3 regions of the Anaerobranca gottschalkii DSM 13577 genome follow, and region 3 is predicted to be linked to each of the others. Evidence: predicted binding sites of a transcription regulator. Region 3 holds the regulator's gene; each other region holds the start of a gene.

Evidence for each region. The regulator HrcA, encoded in region 3, represses chaperone genes, less so after heat shock. The targets are predictions, from matches to a motif close to TGTTAGCACTCNNNNNNNNNGAGTGCTAACA.
Region 1: the regulator HrcA is predicted to act here: its motif matches at 4,294-4,324, upstream of groES (co-chaperone GroES).
Region 2: the regulator HrcA is predicted to act here: its motif matches at 2,329-2,359, upstream of htpG (molecular chaperone HtpG).

The regions. Positions count from the first base shown of each region.
Region 1 covers NZ_FOIF01000050.1:3,708-9,897, reverse strand. The annotation lists gene BMX60_RS09765 (DUF5317 domain-containing protein) at 1-92, opposite strand, end outside; gene BMX60_RS09760 (HD-GYP domain-containing protein) at 95-1,354, opposite strand; gene BMX60_RS09755 (hypothetical protein) at 1,578-2,198, opposite strand; gene groL (chaperonin GroEL) at 2,339-3,952, opposite strand; gene groES (co-chaperone GroES) at 3,973-4,263, opposite strand; gene BMX60_RS09740 (molybdopterin biosynthesis protein) at 4,382-6,190, opposite strand, start outside.
Region 2 covers NZ_FOIF01000010.1:37,378-43,567, forward strand. The annotation lists gene BMX60_RS04510 (polysaccharide biosynthesis tyrosine autokinase) at 1-3, shown strand, start outside; gene BMX60_RS04515 (SpoIID/LytB domain-containing protein) at 66-2,183, opposite strand; gene htpG (molecular chaperone HtpG) at 2,384-4,252, shown strand; gene BMX60_RS04525 (hypothetical protein) at 4,350-4,961, shown strand; gene galE (UDP-glucose 4-epimerase GalE) at 5,058-6,044, shown strand; gene BMX60_RS04535 (LacI family DNA-binding transcriptional regulator) at 6,052-6,190, shown strand, end outside.
Region 3 covers NZ_FOIF01000002.1:84,392-90,581, forward strand. The annotation lists gene lepA (translation elongation factor 4) at 1-188, shown strand, start outside; gene hemW (radical SAM family heme chaperone HemW) at 188-1,282, shown strand; gene hrcA (heat-inducible transcriptional repressor HrcA) at 1,394-2,425, shown strand; gene grpE (nucleotide exchange factor GrpE) at 2,430-3,002, shown strand; gene dnaK (molecular chaperone DnaK) at 3,028-4,854, shown strand; gene dnaJ (molecular chaperone DnaJ) at 4,944-6,062, shown strand; gene prmA (50S ribosomal protein L11 methyltransferase) at 6,081-6,190, shown strand, end outside.

The sequences.
Region 1 (6,190 bases), on a different contig from region 3:
TATCTTAATTTTGTTACATCAATTTTCCTTATATCGCCCTTTAATAACAAACCAATTACTATACCAAGGATTATAAAAATAATAAAAAGCATTTCTATTTCTCCTTTTTTTCCTTTTCTAAAATTTTTAGATATATATCAACGAGTTTAGGGTGAAACTGTTTCCCCCTATTTTTTAACAACTCAATCTTTATTTCCTCTTCATTTAATGCCCTTCGGTAAATTCTATCAGTAGACATGGCATCTAATGCATCGGCTAGTTGTAAAATATAGACATCTAAATCTATTTCATCACCCTTTTTCCCTTCGGGATATCCAGTTCCATCATATCTCTCATGGTGATATTTTACTAGATCGACAATTCTACCGATACCATAAATGTCTTTTACGATATTATAACCGATTACTGGATGTTGTTGAATAATCTGATATTCTTCCTTTGTCAACTTGTCAGGCTTATTTAAAATATTATCTGGAATTCCTATTTTACCGATATCATGTAGATATGCTGCAAGTTCTAATTCTTCTATTCTGTTGTCACTGTATTTCAATTCTTCAGCGATTTTTTTAACTATCTTTGCCACATTTCTACAATGACCTTCAGTATACTTGTCCCTCATTTCTAAAGCATTCATCAACACTTTTACCATTTCGTGATACTTACTTTTAGAATCAATATAAAGGCCATAAGTATAGCGGATAAACAACATGGGGATAAAAATTACCAAAACACCGCCGATCTCAAAGTGGTTGTACATGTAAACTAATAACATTCCAAATGGGGCAGTAAAAAAAATACCTATTAATATAAATCCAAGTTGGTTTTTTAAATTTAACCATACTTTAACATTTGAAATAATAGCCATCAAAATAGATACCAATAAATAATTTATAACGGCGAAAATTATAAATACAGCCACCAAGCCAAAGGTGATGTTGGCAATAGGGGCCAATGGCAATATACTTGTATACCGATAAACTTCAGCGGCAGTAAAAACTGAAATACCTACAACTGAACCATTAAAAAAACTTTTATAGATAGGCACATTTAAAAAATGGTAATACTTGTTTTGATGTCTTACTACCCTAAAAATCATTCCTGCAAAAACAATAACCATAGCAGGCAATGTACCAAAAAGGATTATAGATGCCGTTGTAATAATAAAACCAGGGCTAAATGCCAACTTTTTATAAACAATAGCCATTGATTCTGTTACTGCTGCCAAAAAGCAAAAAAACAATAAAGTAATAACATCTATATCAAAGGGATATCTAAAATAAGCATAACCAAAAGTTAAAGCAAAGAGGCTGTATATAAAGGCTAAGTATAAGGGTAGTTTATAATTATTTTTCACACTTTTCCCTCCTCTAGATTAAAAAAGGCCGATTTTTAATTAAAAACCTTTAAAACCAGCTAACATGAGAAGCTCCAGCTAAAACCAAAGTTAATAAAGCGATAATAGCAGGTAAAAATTTTTTCATTTTAGTCACTCCTTTAGCTTAGGCTAACAGACCTACGCTAACATCTGTCGCAAAGCTCCGCTATGTGAAAAAGTTTAAAAATCGGCCTTTTTATAGCTATTTAGTTGTCATTAAAATTGTTCTGTTTACTGCATCTAAAGCTGCTCTGGCAATAGCTTCATATTCATCATTTTTAACTAGAGCTGAACCAACAAGTACTTCTTCTTTTCCTGTTATTAAAGTAATAACTATTACTGTAACTACTGATACCCCTATACTAGTATTAATAATCACCTCTTGTCCATCAAAAATATTATCTAAACCTAAAATTTCTTCAACAGCTTTTAGGGTTGTTTTTAAAACAATTTTTTTTCGATTTAAAGTGGTATTAATATCCATTTCTTCAACGGTATATTCTTTATCATCATAGGAAAGGGTAACTGTACATTCCACTTTATTTTGTTTATTCCTTAACTCAACGGAACTAAACTTAACCCTTTTTTCTTTATTTAGCAATTCTTCTCCTTGTATAGAAGCAATACTAATTTTGTTTTTATCTATTTTATAATTATGTATTACATATAAAGCTGATTCTATATCCCTTACAATTTGTTTCGGTGATTTATTATTATTAGCTAACACATGAATTTCCGAGATTTCTCCCTTTTCATGGACTACTTTAGAAAGGATAACCCCTTCTATTTTATTTATGGATTCTTGTATTGCAGAAAAGTCCATATCATTACCCCTCCAAATCCCCAAGGACAAATATTAGTTAATTTACACTAATATATTATATTAGACAAAAAAATCCAATTTCCTGCTTTTTTAAAAAAATAAAAAAATAAACTGCCCTTTTACATCGGGCAGTTTATTTTTTACATCATTGGCATTCCGCCAGGCATTGGGTTATCACTTTTTTCTTCAGGTTTTTCAGCAACTACTGCTTCAGTTGTTAAGAACATAGCTGAAATACTAGCTGCATTTTGTAAAGCAGAGCGAGTAACTTTGGCTGGGTCAACGATACCAGCTGCAATCATATCTTCATATTGTCCAGTTAAAGCATTGAAACCAACACCTACTGGTTCTTTTTTCACCCTTTCTACTACTACAGAACCTTCAAAACCAGCATTTTCAGCTATTTGTCTTAGAGGTTCTTCTAAAGCACGTTTGACAATTTGCAAACCAGTAGCTTCATCTCCAGTTAATTGAATTTTATCTAAAACATGAAGAGCATCTACAAGGGCAGTACCACCACCAGCTACGATACCTTCTTCAACGGCAGCACGGGTAGCAGCTAAAGCATCTTCAATCCGTAATTTTTTCTCTTTTAACTCAGTTTCAGTAGCAGCACCAACTTCGATTACAGCTACTCCACCAGCTAACTTAGCTAAGCGCTCTTGAAGTTTCTCTTTGTCAAACTCAGAGGTAGTCTCTTCAATTTGAACTTTGATTTGAGCAACCCTTTTCTTGATTTCATCTTGGCTACCGGCACCATCAACGATAATGGTATTTTCTTTAGTAACTTTAACTTGACGGGCTCTACCTAACATAGTAATATCGGCATTTTTAATATCTAAACCAACTTCTTCAGAAATTACTTGGCCGCCGGTTAGTATAGCGATATCTTCTAACATAGCTTTTCTTCTGTCACCAAAACCAGGAGCTTTAACAGCAACACAAGTAAAAGTACCTCTTAATTTATTTACTACTAATGTAGCTAAAGCTTCTCCTTCAACATCTTCAGCAATTAGTAATAATTGTTTACCTTGTTGAACAATTTTTTCAAGGATTGGTAAAATATCTTGAATGCTTGTAATCTTTTTATCAGTGATAAGGATATACGGATCATCTAAAACAGCTTCCATTTTTTCAGTATCTGTTACCATGTAGGGTGATATGTATCCCCTGTCAAATTGCATACCTTCAACAACATTTAAGTTAGTAGTAAAGCCTTTAGATTCTTCAACGGTGATAACACCATCTTTACCAACTTTCTCCATAGCTTCTGCTATTAACTCACCGATTTTTTCATCGGCAGCTGAAATGGCAGCAACTTGAGCAATAGCTTCTTTATTTTCAATAGGTTTAGCAATATTTTTAATTTCAGCAACTACACTTTCAACTGCTTTTTCGATACCCTTTTTAAGGATCATCGGATTAGCACCAGCAGTTACATTTTTAATTCCTTCTCTAATAATAGCTTGGGCTAATACTGTTGCAGTGGTTGTACCGTCACCAGCAACATCATTAGTCTTAGTAGCTACTTCTTTAACTAATTGGGCACCCATATTTTCAAAGGGATCTTCTAATTCAATTTCTTTTGCAATTGTTACACCATCATTAGTAATCAATGGAGAACCGAATTTTTTATCAAGAACTACATTTCTTCCCTTTGGACCTAATGTAACTTTTACAGTATCAGCTAATTTATTAACTCCTCTTTCTAATGAACGGCGGGCATCTTCAGTGAACTTAATTACTTTTGCCATTACTATCAACCTCCTTAAAGTTATTTGTTAATTACTGCAAGAATATCTCTTTCACTTAAAATTAAGTGTTCTTCATTGTCAATTTTTACTTCAGTTCCAGCATATTTAGAGAAAATTACTCTATCTCCTACTTTAACTTCTAGCTCAACTTTTGTTCCATTGTCTAGAACTTTTCCACTTCCTACTGCAATTACTTCTCCTTCTTGAGGTCTTTCTTTAGCTTTATCTGGGATAACAATCCCACTGGCAGTTTTTTGTTCAGATTCTAATACTTTAATAACCACTCTGTCTCCTAATGGCCTAATGTTCATTTGAAATACCCTCCTCATTACTTTTATTTTTGTTAGCACTCTATCTAGATGAGTGCTAATTTCTATCCATATTTTAACTAATCATTTTAAAAAAATCAAGGGGTTACAAAAAAATTTTTTAATTTTTTTCTTCTTCCACAAAGATAATTTCTCCACTTTTATTCAAATTATACCCCCCTAATTCTTCAACTTCCCTCCTAAACCTCTTAGTTCTCAAAGTTTCTAATACAAATTTAAAATTAGGTGAATTAAAAAAATCTGGAGTCACTAGTAAATCATAACTTTCTTCATAAAGGGGTACAAAATCCAGATCCATTGCTTTTGCTGCAGCATAAATCCCCATAGCAGCATCAGCCCTATTACTTTTAACTTCTTGGGCAACTGCTAAATGGGTAAAATACTCCCTGTTATATCCTTCTATTTCCCCAGGTTTTATCTTTTCTTTCTCCATGAGATAATCTAATAACACCCGGGTTCCAGCACCCTTTTGCCGGTTAGCTATCCTTTTACCCTTTAAATCTCTTATAGAATTAATATTTAAAGGATTCCCTTTTGCTACCATTAATCCTTGGGTTCTTTTTGCCAAATGAACTAATATGGCACCTGTATCTTTTAAGTATTTTTTTACATAGGAGATATTATATTCTCCTGTTTGTGGATCTAATAGGTGAATTCCTGCAAAATGGGTTTCACCTTTTTTAACAGCCATAATCCCCCCTAAACTTCCAACATGGGCAGAACTTAAACTAAACTGAGGAGCTAAATAGGTTGCTAAAATATCTAAAGCTAAATCATGACTTCCTATACATACGAAAATATCATCAAAATCCTTATCCTCAAAAAGTTCTACTTGCACAACTTCCCCAGCCCGATAACCTTCAGAATTTTGTGGGATAATTAAAAAACCATCCCCATCCATAACAGTAGACATTAGGGCAGCTCCCCTGGCTAAAGGGGTTACTACATATTGTTCCTTAATTTTCCCAACTTTAACCCTAACGTATTCTTGGAATTTAAGGTCAGAATTAACTGGTTTTGTCAGCTTACCTTCAATCTTTTTCCTTTTAGGTAGTTTTTCTCCCTTTAAATAAAAATAGAGTTTTTTTATTATTTCTTCCATGACAACATAGGCAGATACAGGATACCCAGGGATCCCGATAACTGGTTTTTCCCCTATTTTTCCAAAGATCGCTGGTTTCCCAGGTTTTATCGCTACTCCGTGATAATACACTTTTCCTAAATGGTTAATTACCTTAGATGTGTAATCTTCACTCCCCGCCGATGAACCGGCATTAACTAAAATCAAATCATTTTCTTCCCAAGCTTCTTTCACTACCCTTTCTAAAAGGTCAAAATTATCAGGAGTAACTGGATATACTGTAGGTTCACCACCCCACTGTTTAATCATATTAGCAAACAATTGGGAATTGCTGTCCGGTATTTCCCCTTCTTTCGGTTCTTTTTGCCAAGGAATTATTTCATCACCGGTAGGGATTATAGCGACTTTAGGTTTTTTAAAGACTTTAATTTGATAAGTTCCACTGGCTATCAGTGCTGCAATATCCATCGGTTGTAACTTTCTACCTACGGTAAATAGCAGGTCATGGGCAGTTATATCTTCTCCAATAGGCCTGATATTTTGCCATTTAGTAGCTCCCCCTATTATTTCAATACCATTATCCCTTTTATGTACATCCTCAATTTTAATTACACTGTCAAACTGGGGTTCAATAAGTTCTCCTGTATCACAGTATTTAATTTTTTCCTGGGATAAAAATATTGGGTTATCGACATTGGCCATTTTAGTATCTTCTGCCCTCACTTGATAACCATCCATGGCAGAACTGTGATAATGGGGAACAGACCTTTTAGCAAAAATATTTTCAGCTAATGTTCTATCTAAACCATCAATTACTGAAATAGTTTC
Region 2 (6,190 bases), on a different contig from region 3:
TAAAAAAGAAAAAGGGCTATCGGGAAGTAGTTAATTATATACTTTCCCCGACAGTCCTTTTCATTTTATTCAACTGGAAACTTTTCGATAGAGCCTACTGTCTTTTGTAGTATTAGAATAGCATCTGACACATCAATTCTGCCATCACCATTAACATCTCCAACTTTATATAAAAGATCTGACTTAGGATAATCTCCTACGATATATCTTAAAATGATAATAGCATCACTGACATTAACATTACCATCACCATTAACATCACCGAATTTATGTAGGTATACAGTCCACTCTCTAATACTACCATCAATACCTGTAACTTTATAAATAACTGGTTTAGAAAAATCATTGATTGTTTTTCCACTTTCTTGTAGAACATTATTAACTTCTGCCTTAGCTCCTTCAGACAATTGGAAAGAAGCTATTAATTTTGTAAGATCTGTTTTAGCTGGCATTTTTATAGATACAGTGTTGTTTTCATTATCGATAATTGTATTGCCAATTTGATTTGGAATGCTAAAACTAATTATTTTTGTCAACTGTTCAGATGGATCAATTGCACCAGATCCATCTCCAGGTTTAGGGGGAAGGGGAGGAACATCGGTATTTAAATGGGTTAAAGTTGTACCTACGAAGTAAAAGGCAAGAATTTGATCATATGTTTTGTTATGGGCTGCTGCCATTTGTTGAGCACCCCTTTGGCTCATACCTACACCATGGCCGAACCGTCCTGCAGTTATGTAAAAACCGCCTTCAGTTTGTTCTACTCCCCTCATCCTTGTGTTAGAACTTAAATAAGGGTGTTCGTTAGTAAACCCATTGCCAGCTGGGATCATTAATTGGATGGATACATCTAAATCCCTTTGTTCAACAGTTTCTAATTCATATTGGATAGTAATATTAGCATTGGCTGTTACGTAATTTCTACTTCCGGTTCCTGGCCACCTTTCTAAACCATTCTCTAAATTGTTAACAGAGATTATTTTAATATCATTAGCTTTTTCAATAGGTATACCTAATTTTTCAAGCTCAATAAAAGCTTGTTTTTGTAAGTCATAAAGGACTGGATTGGCATATAAGTATTTACCATTAGGAATCACCAAGGACAAAGTTCCTGAGATATAGGCTTCTTTCCCTTGATAGAGGATTTTATGCCAAGTTTGACCTATCTCATTTTGTAATGTATCTATCCATTGAAAAGCACTATATAGTGGAGCTGTACCTAAAATAGAATGATTAGTCCCAGGGCCAGAACGTATATTGACATTACTATTAGTCTTTACAACTATTACTGCACTATCACCTGGTAAAGATATGGCTTTATGTTCAGAATCTTCTACTTGTTTTGGTACATAAAATCTATGATAGATACTTTGTGGATTTTCTAAGTCATAAGGGTCATCTTTTTGAACAAGATACGGCAAACTAGCGTTGACACTGGAGCCACCACCCCATGCGTTCCCTGGAAGCTCAGTTTGTCCACCATTTGAAGCTGAATAAAAGGTGTCGATAATAACACCATTGTAGGTGAGGACTTGTCCCTTTGTTTCATTAACTGCTTGAATAACCCTACCGAAAGCAGGGTTATATCCCCGATAAACTTGATGCTGTGGTGTATCTAAAATATCAAAATCTGAACTGGAACTTGCTGACATAATTTTTTTAATAGCATAGCCTCTGGCGGCAACTGCTTGGGCCTTTAAAGCTTCTAGAGGGAAAGAATTACCCATTTCATAAGCTACAACTCCATAAAGATACTGTTCTAAAGGAACATGATTTACTACCCTTAAATTCTTCGTTTGGGTATTTACAGTAAAGCGGATATTCCCTAAATAGGGAACATCTCCATGATCTGTACCTCTAACTGTTAAAATACTGTCTTCAGAATGCCTTACAAAGGTTAATGAATTTCCAACTATTTTATCAACATTAGGTCCTAATATTCTTACTCTGTTATCTGAAGTAACAGAAATAAAATAATTTCCATTTGCTAAAGAAATAGATGGATCTTCCGAAATAGAATAAACCCCATTGATAGTAATAGGGACAGTTGAATTATTTATAGAGATAAGTACTCTGATAATACTGTAATCCTTAGCGGCATAAACGGGAAAATAAGGGACTAAAAAATACGTTAGCACTACTAATAGGACAAAAATAGAAATTCTTTTTAATAATTTATTCATTCCTCTCCCCCCAATATAATTCCTTTATATTTTAATGATAAAGTGAAAGGCTAAATAAGTCAATTAAATTAAAATATTTATTTTTAGGACAAAAGCACTAGATATATTCTAGCCCTTGACAAAAAGTTCAGATTTGGTAAATTAATATTAGCACTCTTTTCTTTAGAGTGCTAACTATTTTGTAGGAAGGAGTGTAAGTGATGGTAAAAAAAGAATTTAAAGCAGAGTCCAAGAGATTGTTGGATTTGATGATCAACTCTATTTACACTAATAAAGAAATCTTCCTAAGAGAGCTTATCTCCAATGCCAGTGATGCCATTGATAAAATGTATTATAAAGCTTTAACAGATGAAAACATTACTTTTAATAAGGATGATTACTACATTAAAGTTATTCCTGATAAAACTAATAGAACATTAACTATTTTTGATACAGGAATAGGTATGACAAAGGAAGAGTTAGAGGAAAACTTAGGTACTATTGCTAAAAGTGGTTCTTTCGATTTTAAAAAAGAAATTGAATTGAAGGATGGTTATGATATTATTGGCCAATTTGGAGTAGGATTTTATTCAGCCTTTATGGTTGCCGATACTGTAACTGTCATTAGTAAAGCCTTTGGTGAAAATCAAGGATACAAATGGGAATCATCGGGAGCTGATGGCTATACCATTGAACCCTATGAAAAAGAACTAGTAGGTACTGAAATAATCCTTAAATTAAAAGAAAATACCGATGATGAAAATTATGACGAGTTTTTAGAAGAGTGGAAACTTAAAAGTATTATTAAGAAATACTCTGATTTTATTAGATACCCAATTAAAATGGATATTAAAAAGGAAGTTGAAAAAGAGGGGAAAAAAGGAGAATACGAAGAAGTAATTGAAGAGCAAACAATAAATAGTATGGTTCCCCTTTGGAGGAAAAATAAAAATGAATTAACTCCAGAAGACTATGAGAATTTTTATAGAGAAAAACGATATGGTTTTGATAAACCTTTAAAATATATACATATGACAGTCGATGGTGCCATACGCTTCAACTCAATTTTATATATACCGGAACATGTACCCTATGATTTTTACACCAAAGACTATGAAAAAGGTTTAGAACTTTATTCTAAAGGGATCTTAATAATGAATAAATGTCCTGATTTGTTACCAGACTACTTTAGTTTTGTTAAGGGTATGGTGGATTCTGAAGACCTCTCTTTAAATATCTCTAGGGAAATCCTTCAACAAGATAGGCAGTTAAGGATAATAGCCAAAAGGATTAAAGATAAAATAAAGAATGAACTATTAGGATTATTGAAAACTGATAGGGAAAAATATGAAAAGTTCTTCAAAAGTTTTGGCCGTCAACTTAAATACGGGGTTTATGAAAACTTTGGTCAAAACAAAGAAGATTTACAAGATTTGTTGATGTTTTACTCATCTACAGAAAAGAAACTAGTAACATTAGAAGAATACATCTCAAGGATGAAGGAAGAACAAAAATATATCTATTATGCTAGTGGTGAATCTGTAGAAAGAATCGAGAAAATGCCTCAAATAGAAGTCTTAAAGGAAAAAGGTTATGAAATTTTATTCTTTACCGATGATGTTGATGAATTTGCTATCTGGATGTTATTTAGTTACAAAGATAAAGAATTTAAATCTGTCTCTTCCGGTGATTTAGGTATTGAAGAATTGGATAAACAAGGAGAAGAAAAGGAAGAAGAGGCAATCTTTAAAGCCATCAAAGAATTACTAGGAAATAAAGTTAAAGCTGTAAAACCTTCTAAAATCCTAAAAACCCATCCTGTTTGTTTGACAGCAGAAGGTAATATTTCTATAGAAATGGAAAAAATCCTGGCCAATTTACCTAACAATCCCGAAATAAAAGCACAGAGGGTTTTAGAAATCAATACTAATCATAAAGTATTCCAAAAATTAAAAGATACCTATAATAATAACAAAGAGAAATTTGATTTATATGTAAAGGTTCTCTATAATCAAGCATTATTAATAGAAGGATTACCTATAGAAGATCCAGTTGAATATACAAATAATGTTTGTGAACTTATTTTTTAAAAGTGCCTTCAAAGGCACTTTTTTTAATAAAAAACCTTGATTAGAACATATGTTCTTGTTATAATATAAATAATAAATTAAAAAGGAGATGGAGGGTGTGGAGTTATTACTAAAAGAAATTCTGACAGAAGTTAGGGGCATAAAAGTTGATGTATCGGGGTTAAAGGAATATATGTCTAATCTTAAAAACGATATGACGGGATTAAAACAAGATGTAGCTAATCTAAAAGATGATGTAACGGGATTGAAACAAGACGTAGCTAATCTAAAAGATGATGTAACGGGATTGAAACAAGACGTAGCTAATCTAAAAGATGATGTAACGGGATTGAAAAGAGATGTTGCTAATTTAAAAGACGATGTATCTGGTTTGAAACAAGATGTTACTATTTTAAAAGATCATGTTGCTGAACTTAAGACAGATATGAATTTAGTTAAAGCAAATATTACAGTTCTCAATACTGATATTGATGTTATTAAAGGAAATATAGTGCAATTACAGCAAGGTTTTACCCGTTTAGAAAAACAACAATTACAATTTGCTGAGAAACAAATTCAAATGGATAAAAAGTTAGATATTATATATATGCAAACAGCAAATTTAACTGAATTTAAAACAAATCTAAGTAAGAATATCGACTATTTGCTGCTTGAAAATGCCAAAATAAAAAGGGAAATCCACTTTATTAAAGAATCAATAAACAAATAAAATTTCAATCCTAACTGGATTGATTTTTTTTATAACTTGTAATTTATTAGCAAAAAATGTAATATAAAAATATACTAATTATTAGAGGTGATTTATATGGCTGTTTTAATTACTGGAGGGGCAGGGTATATCGGCTGCCATACTGTTAAGTATTTTTTAGAACAAGGGGAAGAAGTAGTAGTTGTAGATAACTTACAAACTGGCTATAAAGAGGCAATTAGGGGAGTTAAATTATACCAAGGAGATATCCGGGATAAAGATTTTTTGAAGGAAGTTTTCCGAAAAGAGAATATCGATGGAATAATCCACTTTGCTGCCAATTCCTTAGTAGCTGAAAGTATGGTAAAACCCTATGAGTACTATCACAACAACGTTTATGGAACATTATGTCTATTAGAAGTAATGAAGGAATGTGATGTAAAAAAAATCGTCTTTTCTTCAACGGCTGCTACCTATGGTGAACCTCAAAATATCCCAATATTAGAAGATGACCGGACTAATCCTACAAACACCTATGGTGAAACTAAGTTAGCTATGGAAAAAATGATGAAATGGTTTGATAAAGCCTATGGAATAAAGTACGTTTCCTTAAGATACTTTAATGCCGCTGGTGCCGATCAAAGTGGTACAATTGGGGAATACCACATGCCAGAAAGTCACTTAATTCCCCTAATTTTACAAGTACCCCTTGGAAAAAGGGAAGAAGTATATATTTTCGGTGATGACTATCCTACAAAGGATGGAACTTGTATTAGGGACTATATCCATGTAGTAGATTTAGCTGCTGCCCACCATTTAGCTTTAGAATATTTGAGAAAGGGAAATCCTAGTGATATTTTCAATTTAGGAAATGGCAATGGTTATTCTGTAAAAGAAGTTATAGAAGTTGCAAGAAAAGTTACTGGCCATCCTTTACCGGCAGTTGTCAAAGAAAGAAGGGATGGAGATCCTGCTGTTTTAATCGCTTCTTCGGAAAAAGCTAAAAAAGTATTAGGTTGGCAACCTAAATATTATCAACTAGAAAAAATAATCGCCGATGCTTGGAATTGGCACAGTAAAAATCCCAATGGATATAATTCATAGGTGAAACATGGCTACAATTAAAGATATTGCCAAAAAGGCAGGAGTTTCTCCTTCCACCGTATCCCGGGTATTAAATAATGACCCTTCATTAAATGTAACTCTTGAAACAAAAAGAAGAATTATGGAAATAGCAGAAGAATTGCAGT
Region 3 (6,190 bases):
ATAAAGTAATTGCTAGAGAAACCGTTAAAGCAATGCGTAAAAACGTTTTAGCTAAATGCTATGGTGGTGACATCACCAGAAAGAGAAAATTATTAGAAAAACAAAAAGAAGGGAAAAAACGTATGAAGCAAGTAGGTAGAGTAGAAATACCTCAAGAAGCTTTCATGGCGGTGTTAAGTATAGAATAATGGCAGGTATATATATTCACATCCCCTTTTGTTTAAAAAAATGTTATTATTGTGATTTTATTTCCTTTCCAGATATAGAAAAGGAAAATGAATATACACAAAGCTTGATTAAAGAAATACACTTACAAAAAGATATTTTAAAGACTAAGGAGTGGTCCACCGTTTTTTTCGGTGGAGGTACTCCTAGTTTATTATCTTTAAATAACTTAGGAAAAATTATAGATGAATTAGCTCTGTATATTGATTTTAATAAAATTAAAGAGTTTACTATAGAAGCAAATCCCAAAACTTTAACTTCAGAAAAACTACAGTTTTATAAGGTCAAGAATATCAATCGCTTAAGTTTAGGGGTACAAACCTTTAATTTAAGGGAATTAAAAGCTATAGGTAGAATTCATACCCCTCAAGATGCCATAGATACTGTACAATTAGCTAAAGGACAGGGTTTTGATAGAATTTCTATCGATTTAATCTATGGTTTGCCATTTCAAACATTAGAAACATTGATGGAAAGTTTAGAAATTACTTACAGTTTAGGGATAAACCACATATCTTTTTATGGCTTACAAGTAGAGGAGGATACCCCTTTAGAAAGAATGATATTATCCAAGGAATTGACTATCCCTGATGAAGAAATCCAGGAAAATCTTTATTTAGCAGGAGTAGAATTTTTAATAAAAAGAGGCTTTAAACACTACGAAGTTTCTAATTTTGCTTTAGGCAATAATATCGCTTTACACAACTATAATTATTGGCTATACAAAGATTATTTAGGGTTTGGGGTAAGTAGTTATTCTAAACTTGGTAATAAACGATATGCTAATACCGATAACTTAGATGAGTATTGCTTTAAATTAAACCAAAATAATCTTCCGATAAAGGAAGTGGAAATCCTTACTAACAAAGAGATGGAATTTGAACAAAAAATGTTATCTTTAAGAACCCACAGAGGCTTGAAACTTGACGAAGGAAAAAACATTGAAGTGGTTAAAGACCTCATCTATAACGAATTAGCATATATAGAAAAGGATAGATTGAAGCTTACTGCCAAAGGATATTTAGTTTCAAATGAAATAATTAATAAACTATGTTAAATACAAAAAATTCCTTTTAAATATTGACTTTATCCCAGGAAATATGGTATTTTTTTATTAGATTAGCACTCAAATAAATAGAGTGCTAACAAAAAGAAAGGAGGGTTGAAAGTGAGGGGTAAACTAAGTTCAAGGAAAAGCCAAATACTAAAAGCTATAGTACTAGAATATATCAATACAGCTGAGCCTATAGGGTCAAGGACTTTAGTCAAAAGATATAATATAGGCCTAAGTCCAGCAACTATTAGAAACGAAATGGCTGACCTTGAAGAATTAGGTTTTCTAGTGCAGCCTCACACCTCAGCAGGAAGAATACCTAGCCAACAAGGGTATAGGTATTTTGTTGATAATTTGTTAGAAGAGATTTATACCGATGATTTAAACCTCCTTGATCTAAAAAAATATTATTCTGGAAAAATAGATGATTTAAACCAATTAATTACAGAAACTGCATCGGTATTATCTAACATAACCAACTATACTTCAGTTGTGTTAAGTACCCCTAACCCGTCAATTACTTTAAAGCACTTAGATTTTATCCAGTTAAACCAAAGGGAAGGATTAATTCTCTTTGTCACCGATACAGGAATTGTTCAACACAAAAAAATTACTTTTAATTACTCCTTTAATAGAGAAGAACTTGAAATAATTTTACAAGTTTTGAAAAGTAAATTGATAAACAAGAGATTATCTAAAAGTGAAAAACAGTTATTAGATGATATTACTACAGGATTCAAACATTCTCCTATCTTAGAAGAATTTGCCAATACCGTTATTTCATCTTTATTAGGGGAAAACCCTACAAAGGTTGTTACAGGAGGAACGACCAATTTTTTAAGTCAACCGGAATTTAATGATATTGGTAAAATTAGAGAATTATTAACTGTTTTTGAACAACAAGATCTATTGATCTCTTTATTAGAGCACCATAATGAGGGTGAACACGGTTCAGTATCGGTGGTTATTGGAGATGAGTTAATAATTAATCAGATGAGACAATGTAGTTTAATTACCGCAAACTTTGATTTAGATGGAAAGATTACAGGTAAAATAGGAATATTAGGACCTCAAAGGATGGACTATGAAAAAGTAATTAAAATATTAGATTTCTTTACTAAGAATTTCAAAAAATTAATTGAATAAGGGAGTGAAACAATTGGAGGAATTAAAGGAAAACTCTCCGAATCTTCAAGAAGATAAACAAGATTTAACAGAAGAAGAAAAACAAGTCGAAGAAAATATTGGAGAAAATAAGGAAAATTCAGAGATTGAGAAACTAACTAAAGAAAAAGAAGAACTTTTCAATCGCCTTCAACGACTGCAGGCAGATTTTGAAAATTTTAGGAAAAGGATGACTAAAGAAAAGACTGAAATTCTCAACTTTGCAAATGCCGATTTGGTAACGGCTCTATTACCTGTCCTCGATAATTTTCAAAGGGCATTATCAGGTCAGGAAAAAAATCTAGATAAAAATGGGGAATATCTTAAGTTTTTAGAAGGTATTCAGATGATATATAGGCAATTTAAAGATATTTTAGAAAAAGAAGGATTAAAGGAAATAGATTGTTTAGATAAACCCTTTGACCCTAATTTTCACGAAGCAATAATGCAAGTTGAAGATATAGATAAGCCTGAAAATACTGTAGTTGAAGTTTTACAAACAGGTTACACATTTAAAGATAAACTAATTAGACCAGCAATGGTCAAAGTAAGTAAATAATATAAAAATAGGAGGGAATAAATATATGAGTAAAGTAATCGGTATAGACTTAGGAACGACAAACTCAGTAGTTGCTGTTTTGGAAGGAGGAGAACCTACTGTTATCGTAAATGCTGAAGGTAGCAGAACAACTCCTTCTGTGGTGAGTTTTTCTAAAACTGGAGAAAGGATAGTAGGTCAAGCTGCTAAAAGGCAAGCAATAACTAACCCAAATACAATTATTTCTATTAAAAGACACATGGGAACAAACTATAAAGTTAAAATAGAAGATAAAGAATATACTCCTCAAGAAATATCAGCATTTATTTTACAAAAACTTAAAACAGATGCTGAAAACTTTTTAGGAGAAAAAGTTACTAAAGCAGTAATTACTGTACCTGCGTATTTTAATGATAGTCAAAGACAAGCGACAAAAGATGCTGGTAGAATTGCTGGTTTAGAAGTACTTAGAATAATTAACGAACCAACAGCTGCGGCCTTGGCCTATGGTTTAGATAAAGGTGAAGATAATCAAACTATTTTAGTTTATGATTTAGGTGGCGGTACTTTTGATGTAAGTATTTTAGAACTAGGGGATGGAGTTTTTGAAGTAAAGGCTACAAGTGGTAATAACCGCTTAGGTGGAGATGATTTTGATGAAAGAATTATTCAATATTTAATTACAGAGTTTAAAAAAGAAACGGGTATAGACCTAAGCAAAGACAAAATGGCTATGCAGCGTTTAAAAGAAGCGGCAGAAAAAGCTAAGATTGAGTTATCTAGTGTAACTACTACAAATATAAACCTACCTTTTATTTCAGCGGGTCCAGAGGGTCCAGCCCACTTAGATATCAATTTAACTAGAGCTAAATTCAATGAACTAACAGAAGATTTAGTAGAAGCAACTATGGAACCAACTAGAAGGGCTTTAAGGGATGCAGGTTTAACTCCTGCTCAAATAGATAAAGTTATTTTGGTAGGTGGATCAACAAGGATCCCAGCAGTTCAAGAAGCAATTAAAAAGGAATTAGGTAAAGAACCTTATAAAGGAATTAACCCCGATGAGGTAGTTGCCTTGGGTGCAGCAATTCAGGCAGGTGTACTAGCAGGAGAAGTAAAAGATGTATTACTCCTTGATGTTACACCACTGTCTTTAGGTATTGAAACTTTAGGAGGAGTATTTACTAAACTAATTGAAAGAAATACTACTATTCCAACTTCTAAAAGTCAAATCTTCTCTACTGCAGCAGATAACCAAACCAGTGTAGAAATCCATGTTCTACAAGGTGAAAGGGAGATGGCAAGGGATAATAAGACTTTAGGTAGATTTATCCTTGATGGTATCCCACCAGCTCCAAGGGGAGTACCACAAATTGAAGTTACCTTTGATATCGATGCCAATGGTATTGTAAATGTTTCTGCCAAAGATAAAGGTACTGGTAAAGAGCAAAAAATTACCATCACTTCATCAAGTGGTTTAAGTGAAGAAGAAATTGAACGGATGGTTAAAGAAGCAGAAAAGTATGCGGAAGAAGATAAAAAACGGAAAGAAGAAGCAGAAACTAGAAACAATGCAGATAACTTAATTTACAGTACTGAAAAAGCATTAAAAGAATTGGGAGATAAGGTAGATGCCAATCTTAAAGGAACAGTAGAAGAAAAAATTAATAACTTGAAAAAAGCTTTAGAAGGTACAGATATCGAAAAAATTAAAGATGCTTCAGAAAAATTAACTGAAGAGCTTCATAAACTTTCAACAATGTTATATCAACAAACACAAAGTGGAGGACAAAACACTGAAGGCCCAGCTCCTAAGGATGCTAAAGATGATAATGTAGTAGATGCTGATTTTGAAGACCTTTCTGGTAAGTAAATAAAAAAAAGTCAAAGCATCAAAAGGTGCTTTGACTTTTTCGCCTAACTATGATAAATTTTTTTTGAAACCAAATTGAGGTGAGAGTGATGAGTAAAAGGGATTATTATGAGGTGCTGGGTGTAAAAAAGGATGCAAGTCAAGAAGAAATAAAAAAGGCATATAGGATATTAGCAAGAAAATATCATCCCGATGTAAACCCGGGAAATAAAGATGCAGAAGCAAAATTTAAAGAAGTAAAAGAAGCTTATGAAACCCTTTCCGATCCTCAAAAAAGACAATATTATGATCAATTTGGTCACGCAGATCCTAACAATGGAGGTTTTGGGGGCTTTGGTCAAGGATTCGGAGGATTTGAAGATATATTTGAATCCTTTTTTGGTGGTGGCTTTGGTGGTCAAGGAGCTAGAAGAGGTCCTGTTAGAGGTGCTGATCTTCGCTATGACTTAGAAATTACCTTTGAAGAAGCAGCATTTGGTTTAGAGCGGGAAATTTCTGTTCAAAAGATGACTAATTGTACAACATGTAATGGAACTGGGGCAAAAAGCCAAAGTAGTATAAAAACTTGTCCAACATGTAAAGGTACAGGTCAAATACAATATACACAAAACACCCCTTTTGGACGTTTTATCAATGTTAAAACATGTGATAGTTGTAATGGTGAAGGAACTGTTATTAAAGAACCCTGTACAAAATGTAATGGTAGAGGTAAAGTATTGGGGAATAAAAAAATCCTCATAAAGGTGCCAGCAGGAATAGATCATGGTCAAAGGTTAAGGGTTGCTGGAGAAGGAGAACCAGGGGAAAAAGGTGGTCCACCAGGAGATTTATATGTATTTATTCATATTAAGCCCCACTCCATCTTTAAACGTATAGATAATGATGTGGTAGTTGAAGAAACTATATCTTACGTTCAAGCAGCTCTAGGTGTAGAAATTGAAGTTCCTACATTAGACGGCAGAGCAAAATTGAAAATTCCTCCAGGAACTCAAAGTGGTACTATTTTTAAATTGAAGGGAAAAGGAATACCCTATATTAGAGGTATAGGTCGTGGAGATCAACATGTTAAAGTAAAGGTAGAAATTCCTAAAACCTTATCTGAAGAAGAAAGACAATTATTGAGAAAACTTGCAGAAATTCGCAAAGAGACAGTGGATAATAGTTCAAAGGGCATTTTTAGTAGAGTAAAAGATGCTTTTAAAAATTAATTTTAAGGAGTGAAGTAGGTGGAGTGGTTAGAAGTTAAGATTAACACTGACCCTTTATATGGAGAAGCAATTTGTAACTTTATCCATGAAATAGGTGTTGGCGGAGTTGTTATTGAAGATCAGCAAAC